DNA from 4 places in the Cupriavidus sp. IK-TO18 genome. Region 4 is predicted to be linked to each of the others. Evidence: predicted binding sites of a transcription regulator. Region 4 holds the regulator's gene; each other region holds the start of a gene.
What was found. The regulator LexA, encoded in region 4, represses DNA repair genes until DNA is damaged. The targets are predictions, from matches to a motif close to ACTGTATNNNNATACAGT.
Positions count from the first base shown of each region.

Region 1: the regulator LexA is predicted to act here: its motif matches at 1,645-1,662, upstream of IPF36_RS22710 (ATP-dependent helicase).
Region 2: the regulator LexA is predicted to act here: its motif matches at 1,882-1,899, upstream of recA (recombinase RecA).
Region 3: the regulator LexA is predicted to act here: its motif matches at 2,637-2,654, upstream of imuA (translesion DNA synthesis-associated protein ImuA).

Region 1 is NZ_JADGMP010000030.1:26,725-30,932, forward strand. It holds gene IPF36_RS22710 (ATP-dependent helicase) at 1-1,601, opposite strand, end outside; gene IPF36_RS22715 (TlpA disulfide reductase family protein) at 1,767-2,300, opposite strand; gene IPF36_RS22720 (thioredoxin family protein) at 2,421-2,948, opposite strand; gene IPF36_RS22725 (hypothetical protein) at 3,088-3,699, shown strand; gene IPF36_RS22730 (LysE family transporter) at 3,796-4,208, shown strand, end outside.
Region 2 is NZ_JADGMP010000030.1:282,411-286,618, reverse strand. It holds gene recX (recombination regulator RecX) at 109-576, opposite strand; gene recA (recombinase RecA) at 672-1,727, opposite strand; gene IPF36_RS23925 (response regulator transcription factor) at 1,967-2,656, shown strand; gene IPF36_RS23920 (sensor histidine kinase) at 2,735-4,208, shown strand, end outside.
Region 3 is NZ_JADGMP010000006.1:280,484-284,691, forward strand. It holds gene IPF36_RS05160 (error-prone DNA polymerase) at 1-156, opposite strand, end outside; gene IPF36_RS05165 (DNA polymerase Y family protein) at 153-1,721, opposite strand; gene imuA (translesion DNA synthesis-associated protein ImuA) at 1,654-2,586, opposite strand; gene IPF36_RS05175 (PaaI family thioesterase) at 2,782-3,213, opposite strand; gene IPF36_RS05180 (PQQ-dependent dehydrogenase, methanol/ethanol family) at 3,353-4,208, opposite strand, start outside.
Region 4 is NZ_JADGMP010000007.1:138,366-142,573, forward strand. It holds gene IPF36_RS05935 (hypothetical protein) at 160-399, shown strand; gene IPF36_RS05940 (hypothetical protein) at 936-1,286, shown strand; gene IPF36_RS05945 (hypothetical protein) at 1,287-1,454, opposite strand; gene lexA (transcriptional repressor LexA) at 1,568-2,224, opposite strand; gene IPF36_RS05955 (asparaginase) at 2,505-3,497, shown strand; gene rpsF (30S ribosomal protein S6) at 3,610-3,984, shown strand; gene priB (primosomal replication protein N) at 4,062-4,208, shown strand, end outside.

The DNA of each region.
Region 1 (4,208 bases), on a different contig from region 4:
AGGTCGGCCTGGCGCGCGGCGGCGTCGTCGTGCAGGCGTTCGAGGTGCGGCGTGTACCAGGCCAGCACCTGCTCGAACTCCGACGGCCACGGCGAGGCCGGCGCCATCAGCGCGCGCGCCAGCGTCAGCAGGTCGGCCCACGCGGGGGCAGCGGCCGGCGGCGGCTCGAATTCCTGCAGCGAGAACAGCGGCTCGGTGGCCAGCGCCAGCGCGTCGAGCACACGTGCCGCGGTCTTGGGGCCGATGCCCGGCAGCAGCTGCAGCGTGCGGAAGCCTGCCATGCGGTCGCGCGGGTTTTCCAGCCAGCGCACCACGGCCAGCACGTCTTTCACGTGCGTCGATTCCAGGAACTTGAGCCCGCCGAACTTCACGAACGGGATATTGCGCCGCGCCAGCTCGATCTCCACCTGCGCGCTGTGGTCGGCGGCGCGGAACAGCACCGCCTGCGCCATCAGCGCCAGGCCGGCCTCGCGCCGCGCCAGCACCTGCTCGACCACGTAGCGCGCCTGGTCGGCCTCGTCGTTGACGACGATGATGCCGGGCTTCTCGGCCGACAGCCGCTCGGACCAGAGATCCTTGGTATAGCGCTCGGCCGCCAGTCCGATCACGGCGTTGGCGGCCTGCAGGATCGGCTGCGTCGAGCGGTAGTTCCGCGACAGCGTCACCTGCTGCGCGGGCGGCGTGAACTGCTGCGGGAAATCGAGGATATTGCGCACGGTCGCACCGCGGAACGCGTAGATCGACTGCGCATCGTCGCCGACCACGGTCAGGCCGCGGCCATCGGGCCGCATGGCCAGCAGGATCGACGCCTGCAGTGCGTTGGTGTCCTGGTATTCGTCGACCAGGACGTGGTCGAAGCGCGCGCCGATGTCCTGCGCGATGGCCGGCTCTGCCATGGCCTGCGCCCAGTACAGCAGCAGGTCGTCGTAGTCGAGCACGTGCTGCTTCTGCTTGGCCTCGACATAGCCGGCAAACAGCGTGCGCAGCGCATCGGCCCACATCGCGTAGCGCGGGAACTGCTGCTTGAGCACGTCCTCCAGCGGCGCCTGCGTGTTGACCACGCGCGAGTAGATCGACAGGCAGGTCTCTTTTTTGGGAAAGCGGCTCGCGGTCTCGGACAGGCCCAGGTCGTGGCGCACCACGTGCATCAGGTCGGCCGCATCGCCGCGGTCGCTGATGGTGAAGGCGGGCGACAGGCCCAGCGTCTCGGCGTACTCGCGCAGCAGGCGCGCGCCGATGGCGTGGAAGGTGCCCGACCACTGCAGCGCCGCGCGGCCCGCGCCGGTCTGCGTGCCCAGCGCCTGGTCGACGATGCGCTCGACGCGCCGGCCCATTTCGGCGGCGGCGCGGCGCGAGAAGGTCAGCAGCAGGATGCGGCGCGGATCGGCGCCGCCCAGCACCAGGTGCGCGACCCGGTGCGCCAGCGTGTTGGTCTTGCCCGAGCCCGCGCCGGCGATGATCAGCAGCGGCCCGTCGCTGCCGTGCTCGACCGCGGCGCGCTGCTCCGGGTTGAGCCTGGACAGGTAGGCGGGGCCTGCGTCGGCCGCATCGGGGGCAAGGGCGGATTCGAGGTCCGCGGCGGGGGCAAGGTCGAGTGACACAGGCAGGAAAGAGGAATGGGGCGGGCAAAAAAAGCTGGCGCTAACTGTATATCCATACAGCCCGGCAGTGCAAGCCGCTTTGCGCGGGATGGGGCACGAACCAATAAAAAAGGTGCTCGATGAGCACCTTTTCCTGAATGTTGCGGGCGGCGGCGGGTGACAGCGTTACGCAGACTTTGCCAGCGCGCCGTCCAGCAGCTTGTGCAGCGCATCCCACTCGGGCTCGCCGACATAACGCTTGAGGATGCGTCCGTCCTTGTCGACCACGAAGGTGGTCGGCGTCAGCTGCACATTGCCGAAGGCCCTGGCGGCGGACCCGTCCGAATCCATCGCGACCTTGAACGGCAGCCCGCGCGTCTTGGCGTAGTTCATCACGTACATCGGCGGGTCATAGTTCATCGCCACGGCGACGAACTCCAGCCCCTTGCCCTTGAACTGCTCGTAGGTCTTGACCATGTCGGGCATTTCCTTGACGCAGGTGGCGCAGCTGGTGGCCCAGAAATTGACCAGGTAGACCTTGCCCTTCAGGTCGGCGGTGCTGACCTTCTCGCCCGACAGCAGCGTGAACGTGGCGGCCGGCGCGGCGTTGGAGGGCGCCAGCGCGCGGTAGCCGAACCAGCCCAGCAGCGCCAGTACGACGACTGCGGCGACGATGGGCCAGGGCTTGCGGGAGGACTTGGCGGAAGTGGAAGTGGTCATGGGAGGCGGAGGAAGGCGAATTCTCTTCGGGCAACGACACATTCTAATGCCGCGGGCGCCGCGGTGTTGCGCGCGGTCTGCTTGCGTCAATCTGTCGCAATGCCGGCGCCACCGCGCGGTTCAGCGCCGTGTGGCGATGGCGGCGCGTGCCTGGTCCAGCGCCTGCTCCAGGTAGGCGCCGTAGAAATCGGGCTGCATGCCGCGCAGCGGACTGGCGGCGGCGCGGCCCTGGCGATCGAGGAACAGCACCGTCGGCGCCACCCGCACCTGGTGCGCCCGCGCCCAGTCGCGCGCGGTGGTCATGCTGCCGTCGGCATCGCGCAGCGGCGTGGCGGCGGTCAGGTCGAGCTCGCGCACCGCGATCTCGCCGGCGGCGGCCTGCGGGCCGAGGTAGTTGCGGCGCACCGCGTCGCAATAGCCGCATCCTGGCATCGACACCAGCAGCACCAGCGGCTCGCCACGTTGCGCGGCCTCGGCGCCATGCGCGGCCAGGTCGGTGGCGGCAGGCAGGTGCGCCGTGCCCGCGGCCAGCGCCGCGCCGGCGGCCGTTGCCAGCAGCGTGCAGGCGGCCAGTCGCGCCAGTTGCGCTAGTCGGAGCAGCGCGGACCGGGCTGGTACGGCGAGGCGGGGCAGGGCGGGAACAGGCATGCGGTCGGGAAACACTGTCAGGCGGCGCACCATGCACCGGGGCGCCACTTCCGCGATAATACCGGTTTCCGCCCGCAGGCGACGGCGGCCGCCAGAGCCGCTCCATGGCCTGCGCGCGCTGTCCGCCACACGCTTCCCCATGCGTCCTCTTTCGCCCCAGTCGTCGAGCCTGGCCGCCCTGGCCCGCAGTCCCATGCTGCGCCGCGCCGCCGTATGCGCGGCGCTGGCCCTCTGCGCCTGTTCGCCCCGCTATGACTGGCGCACGATCCAGTCCGGCGAGGGCGCCTACGCCGCGCTCTACCCCGGCAAGCCCAGCAGCGCCGCGCGCGACGTCACCATCGCCGGCCGCAAGCTGCCGATGACGATGGAGGCGGCGCGCGTCGACGACACGCTATTCGCCGTGGGCGTGGTCACGCTGCCTGCCGACGACGAAGCGCTGCGGCGCGAGGCGCTGGCGGCGATGCAGGCGGGCCTGCTGGCCAACCTGGGCACGTCGTCGGGCGAGCCGGCGCGTACGCGCCCGGTCACGATCACGACCGCCGACAAGCCGGGGCGGCCGCTGGCCGGCGTGGAAGTGCAGGCCAGCGGCGTGTCGCCGCAGGACCAGTCGCCGCGGCGGCTGACCGCGCGGCTGGTGGCGGTGGGCGCGCGCGCCTACCAGGCGGTGGTGCTGGAGTCCGGCGACGCCGCGCGCGACCAGCGCCAGGCCGAGCAGGTGGAGCAGTTCCTCGGCGGCTTCCACCCGTTCTGAGGTCCCGCAGGACGCCGCAGGAATACAGGGTTTGCGCCGGGCCGCGTCAGTGCGGCGGCGGCAGTTGTCGGGCAGTTGTCGTCTAGGAGAATCGAAATGCGTTGGGAAGTGTGGCTGGCTTATTTCGCGGCGTGCTGGGTGATTGCGGTGTCGCCGGGATCGGGGGCGGTGCTGTCGATGAGCCACGGCCTGTCGTATGGCCTGCGCAAGACCACCACCACGATCTTCGGCCTGCAGACGGGGTTGGTAATCGTGCTGCTGGTGGCCGGCGGCGGGCTGGGCGCGCTGCTGCTGGCCTCGGAGCAGGCCTTCATGGTGGTGAAGACCGTGGGCGCGCTGTATCTGATTTACCTGGGCTTGCAGCAGTGGCGCGCGAAGGTGCAAAGCAGCGAAGGCGCCAGCGAGGGTCCCGCCCGCGTGGCCGTGATGAGCCCACGCCGGCGCTTCGCCACCGGGCTGCTGACCAACGTGACCAATCCCAAGGGCATCATCTTCATGGTCGCGGTGCT
Region 2 (4,208 bases), on a different contig from region 4:
TGTGCGGCGACTGTCGCGCCGCATTGTCGGGCAACGGCGCGCCAATGACACCCTGACTGCAGTGCAGGTAATGAACCGACGAATGCGGATACTACCGCACACAGACGCTCAGTCGTCGTCGCCGTACGCTTCGTCAGCGCCCTGGATGATCTTGCTGACCACCGCCCGGGAGAATCCCCGCGCCACCATGAATCGGATCTGCCTGGCACGTGCCTCCGGCGTATCCGGCGGCACGCCGAAACGCTTGCGCCAGACCTCGCGGGCGCGCTCGGTCTCGGTGGCGCGCAGCCTTTCCTGCAGTTCGCCCAGCTGTTCGCTGTCCAGCTTGTGGGTCTTGGCTTCCTGCATCACCCTGGCCGCGCCATAGCGGGCGCCGCGGCGATGGACCAGGCTGTCGGCAAAGCGCTGGTTGGACAGCCAGTTCTCGCGCTCGAGCGCATCGAGCAACTGCTCGAGCTGTTCCGGCGATTCGGCATGGGGCGCCAGCTTGCGCGCCAGCTCGGCGCGGCTGTGCTCGCGGCGCGACAGGTAGCCGACGGCGCGGGCCTTCAGGGACAGGGGGGGACGCGTGGCCATTGAGGTCGTGAAGTTTCCACCGTGGGCCTAAACAAAAAGGCCGGCGCATCGGCGATGCCCCGGCCCTTCCGGTTGCTCCAGCGGCGGGCTGGCGCTCAGTCTTCCAGCACTTCGGCCGGCACGACGTTGGTCGGCGCCACACCCAGCGCGGCACGCACCTTGTTCTCGATCTCTTCGGCGATGTCCGGGTTCTCGCGCAGGTATTCGCGCGCGTTGTCCTTGCCCTGGCCGATCTTGTCGCCGTTGTAGCTGTACCACGCGCCCGACTTCTCGACGATCTTGGCGTCCACGCCCAGGTCGATGATCTCGCCCTGGCGGGAAATGCCCTGGCCGTACAGGATGTCGAAGAAGGCTTCGCGGAACGGCGGCGAGACCTTGTTCTTGACCACCTTGACCTTGGTCTCGTTGCCGATGACGTCGTCGCCCTTCTTGATCGAGCCGATGCGGCGGATATCCAGGCGCACCGAGGCGTAGAACTTCAGCGCATTGCCGCCGGTGGTGGTTTCCGGCGAGCCGAACATCACGCCGATCTTCATGCGGATCTGGTTGATGAAGATCACCAGGCAGTTGGTGCGCTTGATGGTGCCGGTCAGCTTGCGCAGCGCTTGGCTCATCAGGCGGGCCTGCAGGCCGGGCAGCGAGTCGCCCATTTCGCCTTCGATTTCGGCCTTGGGCACCAGCGCCGCCACCGAGTCGATCACGATCAGGTCGATCGAGCCCGAGCGCACCAGCGCGTCGGTGATTTCCAGCGCCTGCTCGCCGGTGTCCGGCTGCGAGATCAGCAGGTCGCCGACGTTCACGCCCAGCTTGCCGGCGTAGCTGACATCCAGCGCGTGCTCGGCGTCGATAAAGGCGCAGGTGCCGCCCAGCTTCTGCATTTCGGCCACGACCTGCAGCGTCAGCGTGGTCTTGCCCGACGATTCCGGACCATAGATCTCGACCACGCGGCCGCGCGGCAGGCCGCCGACGCCAAGCGCGATGTCCAGGCCGAGCGAACCGGTGGAGACCACCTGGATGTCCTTCTCGACCTCGCCGTCGCCCAGGCGCATGATCGAGCCCTTGCCGAACTGCTTCTCGATCTGGGAGAGCGCGGCGGCAAGCGCCTTCTGCTTCTCGGCGCTCACGCCCGCACCTGCCTTCTTGTCGTCCATGGTCGTCCTTGAATCAAATGGTGTATAAATAGGCCGCATGTGGCGCGGCACCGGCTTTTGCCGGCTCCGGCGCCGGCCCGGCTGTCTGCGCGGCCGCCATTCCGGAAGCATCACTCAGGAAGCATCCCGGGCGGCCCCAGCGGAATGTGCGGGTACTGTATAAAAAAACAGTATGCTTGGCAAGCCCCATTGCGCCCATTCCGCGGGCGTCCGGCTATGCCGGCCAGGTGGAGACAACCATGCGTATTCTGATCGCCGAAGATGACGACACGCTGGCCGATGGCCTGACGCGCTCGTTACGTCACTCTGGCTATGCCGTCGACCATGTTGCCGACGGGCTCGGTGCCGACTCCGCCCTGTCGACCCAGACCTTCGACCTGCTGATCCTGGACCTGGGACTGCCGCGCATGTCCGGCCTGGAGGTGCTCAAGCGCCTGCGCGCCCGCGGCGCGATGCTGCCGGTGCTGATCCTGACCGCGGCCGACAGCGTCGACGAACGCGTCAAGGGCCTGGACCTGGGTGCGGACGACTACATGGCCAAGCCGTTCGCGCTGTCCGAACTGGAAGCGCGCGTGCGCGCACTGGTGCGCCGCGGCGCCGGCGGCGGCGCCACGCTGATGCGGCACGGGCCGCTGGCCTTCGACCAGGTCGGCCGCATCGCCTACCTGAACGAACAGATGCTCGACCTGTCGGCGCGCGAGATCGGCCTGCTGGAGATCCTGCTGACGCGCTGCGGCCGGCTGGTGTCCAAGGAACAGCTGGTCGACCACCTGTGCGAGTGGGGCGAGGAAGTCAGCAACAATGCCATCGAGGTCTACGTGCACCGCCTGCGCAAGAAGATCGAGGTGGGCGGCATCCGCATCGCCACGGTTCGCGGCCTGGGTTATTGCCTGGAAAAATTCCAGCCGGCCGTGGCCGCGCAGCATTGACGCCGCCATTGACGCGGCCCGCACCTTAGCCTCGCCCGTGCAGGCGAGCACGACCGCACCCGAGCGACCACCGTCGAGATGAGCCTGCTGCAACTGCCCTGGCGGCGCGCGCACCGCGCCGTGCCACCACCCTCCCATACCACGCCTGGCACGCCCGGCACCGACCAGGAACTGGCCGACGCACTGCCTCACCTGGAGGAAAGCACCGCCACGCCCGCGCCACGCTCGCTGTTCGGCGAGATCCTCGACTGGATGCTGGCGCCACTGCTGCTGCTGTGGCCGATGAGCATCGCGGTAACCTACCTGGTGGCCAAGTCGATCGCCAACGGCCCGTTCGACCGGGCGCTGGAAGCCAGCGCCATCGTGCTATCGCAGCAGCTGCGCGAGGTCAACGGCCGCGTCACGCTGCAGCTGCCGCTGTCGGCGCGCGAGATCCTGCGCGCCGACGAGACCGACAATATCTATTACCAGGTAGTCGGCAAGCGCGGCGAGTACATCGCCGGCGACCACGACCTGCCGCTGCCGTCGGAAGAAGACCAGGGCCACGCCGGCCTGGTGTCGCTGCGCGACGACCGCATCGCCGGCAACGATGTGCGCGTGGCCTACACCTACGTCGACCTGCGCAACGTCAGCGGCAGCCAGCCGGTGCTGGTGCAGGTGGCCGAGACGCTCGACAAGCGCGCGCGCCTGGCCAACGAGATCATCAAGGGCGTGATCCTGCCCCAGTTCGTGATCCTGCCGCTGGCGGTGGTGCTGGTGTGGTTCGGGCTCTCGCGCGGGCTGGCGCCGCTGACCGCGATCCAGCAGCGCATCCGCGCACGCAACCCCGGCGACACCAGTCCCATCGACGAACGCGCCGCACCGCAGGAGATCACGCCGCTGGTGGGATCGTTCAACGACCTGCTGGCGCAGCTGGACCAGTCGGTGCAGACGCAGAAGCGCTTTATCGCCGATGCCGCGCACCAGATGAAGACGCCGCTGGCGGGGCTGCGCATGCAGGCCGAGCTGGCGCAGCGCGAGCAGTCGCCGGAAGAGCTGCGGCGCTCGCTGGCACAGATCGCCGGCAGCTCCGAGCGCACCGCGCACCTGGTCACGCAACTGCTGTCGCTGGCGCGTATGGAAAACCTGGCCGGCACCGGCGGCATGGGCGAGCTGGACCTGTGCGCGCTGGCGCGCGAGGTGGTCAAGGACTGGCTGCCGCAGGCCTGGGCGCGCGACATCGACCTGGGGCTGGACGCCGCCGACCACCCGGTCACGGTGCTGGGCAACGGGCTGATGCTGACGGAGATGCTCAACAACCTGCTCGACAATGCCATCCGCTATACGCCGCGCGGCGGGCATGCGACGGTGCGGGTCAGCGCCGATGCCTTCGAGCCGTTTGCCTACCTCGACGTGGAAGACACCGGCCCGGGCATCGCGCCGGCCGATCGCGAACGCGTGATGGAGCGCTTCTACCGCGTGCTCGGCACCAATACCGAAGGCAGCGGGCTGGGCCTGGCCATCGTGCGCGAGATCGTACAGCAGCACGGCGGCGACGTGCAGATTTCAGACC
Region 3 (4,208 bases), on a different contig from region 4:
TGCCAGCCCGCGGTAGCCCAGGCCGAAGGCGCGTTCGATCAGCTCGCCCGGGTGCGAGGCGCCGGTGAGGAAGGTGAAGTTGGAGATGCAGTGCAGCTCCACGTAGTCCGGCAGCGCCGGCAGCAGGCCGGGCAGCGAAGGGATCACCGGCGTCATGCGAACAGCCCGTGCAGGAACCAGCGGTACTCGCTGCCCTCGTCCGCGCCGTGGCCGGGGCGCTCGCGATAGATCCAGCAGCGCAGGCCGTCGGCGCGCTCGGCGATGAAGTAATCGCGCGTGGCTAATGCACCGTCCCACCAGCCGGCCTCGATGCGCTCGGGCCGGCTCAGCAGCGCCAGCGGCCCGCCGTGGCTGGGGCGGTGCTGCTGCACCGGCAGCGGCAGCGGTTGCGGCAGCAGCCACAGCGGGCGCTCCGGCAGCGGGCCGGGCATGCCGCCAGCCTTGCCACCGGGCTGCGGTTCGTCGACCGGCACCCAGCGGTTGGCGCGCTCGGGACGGTGGTCGGCCAAGGGCCGCGGCTGCAGCACGTTGTCACGGCCCAGCCGCGCCATCAGCGTATCGAGCAGGCGGCCCAGGTCTTCCGGCGAGCCGCCGGGCTCTGGGAACAGCGCGTCGCTCTGCGGCACGCAGGCCTGCATCGCTTCCACGCGCAGCGCCAGGCCGGTGACCGGGGCGTGGAAGTTGAGCTTGTCGAGCTTTTCGCGCAGCAGCCGCGACAGGTGCGCGGGATCGCGGCTGGGCTGGGCGAGGCCGAGCGCGACCGGCGTCCCTTCGGTATCGACGCCGCGCCGGTAGCGCTCATGCTCCAGCACCAGCGCGCAGCGCGTGACGCCGGCCTGCAGCAGCGCCAGCCAGCCGGCCAGCGCCAGCAGCAGGCGCTGCGCGCCGGCCAGCACGCCTTCGGCGGATTCGATGCGCCCGGGCAGGTCCATGCGCTGCGCGAACGTGGGCGGCGCCGCGTACCAGGCAAAGCGCGCCGGGGCCTCGCCATAGGCCTGGTCCAGCCGCGCCAGCAGCGCCGGGCCCAGCCGCCGGGTCAGGCCGGCGCGCGGCAGGCGCCGCACCTCGCCCAGCGTGCGGCAGCCGATGCCGTCGAGCCAGGCCGGGTCGGCCAGCGTGTGCAGCGCCTCGACCGGCAGGCGGTCGAGCAGCCGGTGCAGCCGCGCCATGCCCACCGCCCGGCGCGCGGGCCGCACCACGCCGCGGCGGGTGCGCCGCAGCGGCTGGCGCGCCAGCCAGGCGGCGCCGTGCGCGGTCGGGCCGCTGCCCACCTGGGCAATGGTGCCGAGCTGGCGCACGCAGGCGCGCACCGCGCGGCACAGCGCGCGGTGGCCGCCAAAGAGGCGCAGGCTGGCGGTGACGTCGAGCATCACGGTGGCCGCTTCCGGTTCCTCGTCGAAGGTCACGGCCGGCGTGAAGCGCAGCAGCGCCAGCGCCACCGTTTCCATTAGCGCCTCTTCCGCAACCAGGTCGCGTTCCAGCTGCACGATGTCCGCCGACAGCGCCTGCACGCCGCCGCGGCGCATGCCGTAGCGCACGCCCAGCTGCATCGCGGGACCGTTGGCCAGCACCACCTGCTCCTGCGCCATCACCGCCACCGGCAGCGCATGGTGCAGCGTGCCGGTGACGGAGGATGGGCTGGAGGCAGCCGGCTCAGGCCAGTTGGGCTGCAGTGCGTCCAGGGGCAGGCGCGGCAGGTGCACCGCGATCCAGTACGGCATCGGTAGAAGACTGAGAAGACGAAGACACAACGGAAGGCGCGGCGGCCGGGGCGCCGGCGGGCACGGGCCAGGCGGCCGTGCGCATGGCTGCCTCCATCCCGCCCAGGCGCAGCAGCAACGGCGTATCGCGCACCGGCCCGCGTCGCTTGTGGAAGGTGATCGACAGCACATTGCCAGGCTGCGGCGCCAGCAGCAGGCGCAGCACCGCCGGCGACGACTCGCGCAGCGCCGCGGCCGGGCGCAGCGCCCACACCACCGCGTCGCCGGCTTGGGCCAGCACCTGCAGCCGGCGCAGCGCCTCGGGCCGGGCCGCGGGCAGCCACACCAGCACGCCGCCGAAGGCCTGGCTGCGCAGCACCTGCTCGGCCGCCCACAGCATGTCGGCCTGTTGCGCAGCCTTGGCCGCGCCGGCTGGCGGGCGCAGCCAGTACAGCTGGCGCGCCGGCAGGCCGGCCGCGGCCAGGCCCATGGCATTGGGCAAGCAAGGCGGCGCCACCAGCGCGATGCGGCGCCCTGCCCCGGCCAGCACGCGCAGCGCCGGCAGCAGCAGGCGCAGTTCGCCCGCGCCGCCCTGCGTGGTCAGCAGTTCGGTCAGTCCGCCCGCCGGCCAGCCGCCGCCCGGCAGTTCGGCCGAGAGCGCGTCATACCCGGTCGGGCACACCGCGGCGCTGCCGGCACGGCCAAGCTGGCCGGCGCGCCACAGGCCGGGATAGCGCTGCTCGAGCGCCGACAGCGCCTGCTGCCGGGTAGCGTGGGCTGCCGGGGCTGCCGGGGCTGCCGGGGCTGCGGACCTGGCCGGCGTCGGCGCAGGGAAAAGAACGCCCTCCGCCGCCATGGGCGGGGCTGCGTACGATTGCGCAGGCATGTGAAGTCGGTGTCGCTCGCGGGAAGCGAGGAAATAGGATATTTACGATAACTGTATATTTATACAGTATCGAGGCAAGCGCAAGGGGTAGACGCGCGAAGGATGCCAGGGTGGTGCGCGGAGCACCGGAGGAACGGATCGGGCGGACGGGCTCCGCCTCCGAAGAAGAGAAAGGGGCGCGAACGCCCCGTGGGCCTACTTCAGGTATTTCATCGTGGCAACGCCGGTCGCCACCAGCAACTCCTGGTCAAGCCAGACCTCGGCACGCGAAAAGAAAATCGAGCGCCCGCGCCGATCGACGGTGCCCTTGGCCGTCAACACACTGCCCGTGCCGTTGCTCAGGAAGTTGGAAGTCAGCGACAGCGTCACCGCATGCCGCGCCGCCTCGCCCGGCGCCGAGAATAGGCCGGCATAGCCGGTGGCGGCGTCCAGCAGCGTGCAGATCGTGCCGCCATGGACCACGCGGCTGCGGTTCAGCATGCTGGACGTGACCGGCAGTTCAAGCTCCACGTAATCGGGGCGCCACTGCGTGATGCGGACACCGATGCTTTCGAGGGCGGGATTGTCGAGAGAGAAACCGCCGCCGGCGCCACCCTCCATCACGATTTCCGTTGCTTGGATTTTCATTTCACTGCTCACCACGGCTAAATTTGTCCAGGCGGTATTTCCTCGCGATTCGCGGCCCCAAACAATTCCGATTTGGCGAACAGCCACTTTGGCGTGCACGAAGCGCGCGGGCCAGTGCCGGCCCGCGCGCGCACTTCCGTCAGGGCTTCTTCGGCCGCACCGCGTCGGCGGTGCCCTGGATAAATGCCTGGATCTTGACCACGTCCTCCGCCGTCAGCTTGCCGGTGAAATCCGGCATGCCCTTCTGCACCAACGGCCCGTTGAACAGGATCTTGTCCAGGTGCTCGATCATCGGCGCGCCGACATAGGCCAGGTTGGGAATATTGCCGCCCTTGTCGACACCCGGCACGCCATGGCAGAAGACGCAGTTGTTGACGTAGAGCTTCTGCCCGTCGGCGACCTTGGCCGGGTCGTATTTCACCCCGCTCAGCAGCGGCGCCATCGCGTAGGGCGCCGACTCGGGCATCGGCTTCTTGCCGTTGAGCACAAAGGTGTAGACCCGTCCCGGCGCCTGCCTGTCGCTGCCGCGCTGGCTCAGGCCATACACGCCGCCCCAGCCCACCGCCACCGACACATACTGCTTGCCGTCGAGCAGGTAGGTCACCGGCGCCGCCACCACGCCGGAGCCGGTCGGCGCCTGCCACAGCTTCTCGCCGGTGCCGGCGTGATACGCCACCAGCCGCCCGTCCGCCGTGCCCTGGAACACCAGGTTGCCGGCGGTCGCGAGCGTGCCGCCGTTCCACGGGCCGGCATGGTCCTGGTGCCATACCGCCTTCTGCGCCAGCGGGTCCCACGCGATCAGCCGCCCCATCGGCTTGCTCCTGGGGGGCTCGGCATTGACCAGCATGCCCAGGTTCCAGCCCACGCCGCGATGCGCCTCGGGAGAGTCCTTCTGGTTGTGGGCCCACTCCTTGTTGTCGGCCAGCGTCAGCGGCACGTGCTGCGCCGGGATAAAGGCCAGCCCCAGCTTCGGGTGGAACGACATCGAATGCCAG
Region 4 (4,208 bases):
CGAGAAGGGAGGAAATTCCGTTCGTGCGTTTTGCGCTGGCGGGTATGCGACCGAGTGCGGTGACCGAGCAGATGGACGAGGGCGATGAGGCTTGCCGTTGAAGCGGATGGGGCGTTCTTTCATCATGCTAGGATTCCTCTGAAACGATGGGAGCGCGCCATGTCGAGCCATGCCTTGGTCGAAGAAGGGGAGTATTTCTGCCACTGCACGGTCTGGAAGTCGAAATCTGGATCCTGGGAGGCATCGGTATTGTTCGAGCGCAGAATCGATCACGCAAACGAGTTTGTCCCAGGCTTGCGACACAAGATCAAAGCCACGTTCAATAGCGAGGAAGAGGCGATGGCTGAAGCAATTGCTTACGCAAAGGCTTGCGTCGAGAACACTAAGACCGGGCTGTAGCCTCATGCGGCCACTCCGAAGCATTTTGATTCCTTCGCCGACCAACTCGCCATCTCAGGCGCGTTGGCGCTTACCAGTGCTGCCGCCTTACACGCGCGGCGTTTCGGCCAGCTTCCTATGCAGGCGAACTGCACTTAGAGAATCGGAATAGACGGCGGCGCTGCGGCATGCTGCGGACGCTGCGCGAGCGGGACGACTTGGTCTTAAAGGGCTACGATGGGATAAGAGCTTTCGGCAATTCGCTCCATGAGACCTCACATCCCTCATTCCCATCATGCATACCGTACCGGTGATCCGAGGCACGGCTGGCGCCACTATTTGATCCTCGCGGCGGTGGTGCTCGGGCTGGGCCTACTCTTCCTGGCGTGGCCTGGCTAAACGCGCTTGCGCGGAGGGGATGGAGATCCCTGCGTCATCGTCTTGGACGCTCCTTTCAGTGCCAGCGACGCCCACAATCGATGTGGCTCCTGTACCATACGCGCCTTGCATTCCAAAGGGGTCGTATGTTCTTTCGAGCAGCGGTAATAGGGGCTGGCGTGGCAGTGGCCGCGATGATGGCCGGATGCGCCACCGGCACATCGGAGAAAGATATTCGTGCGCGTCCGCCGATGCGCTTGTTCACGCCGGCAAAAATGGCTGACGTTGCCAAATGCCTGCGCAACAATCTCGGCGACGAAGCCACGATGGTCAACCTGCCGGCACAGAACCAGATGGAAATCCGGATCGGACAGCCAAAGATCAGTGGCGAATTTGCGTATGCCTACCTGATCTCGCTGACCGCCAGGCCGGATGGCACGGCGGTCGAGTTGCGCAAGACTAATACATGGTTCCCGCAGATGACTCCGGAAGAACTGGAGACGGAAACCAAGGCGTGCGCGCGTAGCTGATCAGGCCAGCTTGCTAGTGGTTTCCAGTTCAAGCATCCTGCAGATCGCGGCCATGCTGCCTACCATGGTCCGGCGCTGCGCGCCCTGATAGACGCGCACGCCCTTGCACTGGCGGAAGGGCACCGGCTTGACCGGGCGGCGGGCGGCGACGTGGTGGGTTTGCGGCATGGTTGCACCTCTTTTTCAGGCAAAAGCGGGGTCAACACCCGGCAAGCCGGGCGGCGTCTGCAAAGCAATGGAAGCGGGTGGGTCCGCGCAGGCGAAGCGCCTGCCGTGACCGGCTAGAAGCCGGAGGATCGGATCAGGCCGACCGCGATGCCTTCCAGCGAAAACTCTTCGCGCCCCGGTTCAACGATGATGTTGGCGAAGTCCGGGTTTTCCGCGATCAGCTCGATATGGCCGCCGCGCCGTTGCAGGCGCTTGACCGTGACATCGTCGCCGAGTCGCGCCACCACGATCTTGCCGTTGGGCGCTTCGCTGGCCCGGCGCACGGCGAGCAGGTCGCCGTCGAGAATGCCGGCGTCGCGCATGCTCAGGCCGCGCACGCGCAGCAGGTAGTCGGGGCGTTCATCGAAGACCGAGGCGTCCACCTGGTATTGGCGGTCGATATGTTCGGCGGCAAGGATGGGGCTGCCGGCTGCGACGCGGCCAACCAACGGCAGCGTCAGCTGCAAAACGCCGGGGATGGGTAGCGAGAACTGGTCCGGCATTTCCGAGTCGCTGCGCGAAACCTTCAGGCGGATGCCGCGCGAGGCGCCAGGCGTCAGCTCGATCACGCCTTTGCGGGCCAACGCGCGCAGGTGCTCTTCCGCGGCATTTGGCGAGGAAAAGCCAAATTCGGCAGCAATCTCGGCACGCGTCGGCGGGAAGCCGGTACGGCGGATCGTATTGCGGATCAGATCGAAAATCTGCTGCTGCCGGGGTGTCAGGGTCGCCATGGGATCGCCGTTCCGTGCGGGCGCGCTGGGCAGGGTTGGATGGGCTGCCCAACGGGGTGGGCGGTCCCCGAAATCCTGCATCCGGCGGGCCGGGCACTGTATGTTTAAACAGTATGCTGTGATTTTATACAGTATCGGCGTCAGCGCAAGCAGAATTTTTGCTGGCGCGCGTGAACCGATCGGCCTCGGCGCGGGCCATTCCGGTGGAAGTCCGCCGTTACAATCGCGATTCCATCGCCCGGCGCATGTATTCCCTTCTGTTTCCTGAGCCCCAGCATCCATGACCCAATTGCCTCGCATCGTTGTATTGGCTACCGGCGGCACCATTGCCGGCGCTTCCGGCAACCCCGCCAGCAGCGCGCACTACCAGGCGGCCACCGTGCCCGTGTCGTCGTTGCTTGCGGCGGTGCCGGCGCTGCAGTCGGTGGCACGGATCGAAGCCGAGCAGGTGGCGCAGGTCGACAGCAAGGACATGACCTTTGCGCTGTGGGTCGCGCTGGCCGCTCGCGTCGAGCACTGGTCGGCGCAGGCGGATGTGGCGGGCATCGTGATCACGCACGGCACCGATACGCTGGAAGAAACGGCGATGGCGCTGCACCTGACCCAGGCGTGCCCGGTCCCGGTGGTGATGACGGCGGCGATGCGGCCGTCCACCTCGCTGTCGGCCGACGGGCCGCTCAACCTGCTCGACGCGGTACGGGTGGCGGCGTATCCGGATGCGCGCGGAAAGGGCGTGCTGGTGGTGCTGAACCAGCAGATCCATGCGGCGCGCGATGTTGCCAAGGCGCATACCTCGGCGGTGGATGCCTTCGTGTCCCAGTGCGGGCCGCTCGGGCTGGTGCAGGACGACTACGTGGGCTTTGCCCGCACGCCCCGGCAGGCATGGGCGATCGGTCCGATGCCGGGCGCATGGCCGGTGGTCGAGATCGTGGCGAGCTACGCGCAGCCGGGCCGGATCGCCGTCGATGCGCTGGTGCAGGCTGGCGTGGCGGGCCTGGTGGTGGCCGCCGCCGGCAATGGCTCGATACACGAAGTGCTGGCGGAGGCCCTGGTGGATGCCGCCGCCGCCGGAGTGGCGGTGGTGCGCAGTTCGCGCACCGGGGCAGGTCATGTGGCGATTCCGGCGCATCCCAGCCCGTCCGATGGCGTTTTTGTCTCCGCCTCGGACCTGAATCCGTATAAGGCGAGGGTACTGCTGGCATTGGCGCTTGCGGCGGATCCTGCGCTGGCACGGGATCCCGTGCGCCTGCAGGCCGCCTTTGCCAAAGCCTGAGCCAGCCTTGCCGCTTGCGCGCCCCGTTGGCGCCGGGCTATAATTTAAGGCTATTCAACCTTGCCACACCGGACTCGTGACGCCCGGGTGGCTAATCCCAAAAGGAGCGTCAATGCGTCATTACGAAATCGTCTTCATCGTCCACCCGGACCAGAGCGAGCAAGTGCCGGCCATGATCGAGCGCTACAAGCAGCTCGTGACCTCGCAGAACGGCAACGTTCACCGCGTGGAAGACTGGGGCCGTCGCCAGATGGCCTACATGATCCAGAAGCTGGCCAAGGCTCACTACGTTTGCCTGAACATCGAATGCGGCAAGGACACGCTGGCTGAACTGGAACACGCCTTCAAGTTCAACGACGCCGTTCTGCGCCACCTGATCGTGCAGACCAAGAAGGCTGAAACCGCTCCTTCGCCGATGATGAAGGAAGTGCAGCGCGAAGAAGCCCGCAAGGCCGCGCAAACGACCACCGAAGGCCAGGCCGCCTGAGTGCGGACTGCGGTGCGCGCCCAGGCTGACCATGTCGGCCCTGGCGGCACGGATGGCAAACGGCAAGAGGCCCCGCGTTGAACCAACTTCGGCTTGCCGCCACTTTGGCGGAACGCGATGCCCTGCGCTATACCCCGGCCGGAGTGCCCGTCGTGAACTGCATCCTGCAGTACAGCGGCGAGACGGTCGAGGCGGAAACGCCACGGCAGGTTGAGTTTGCCATC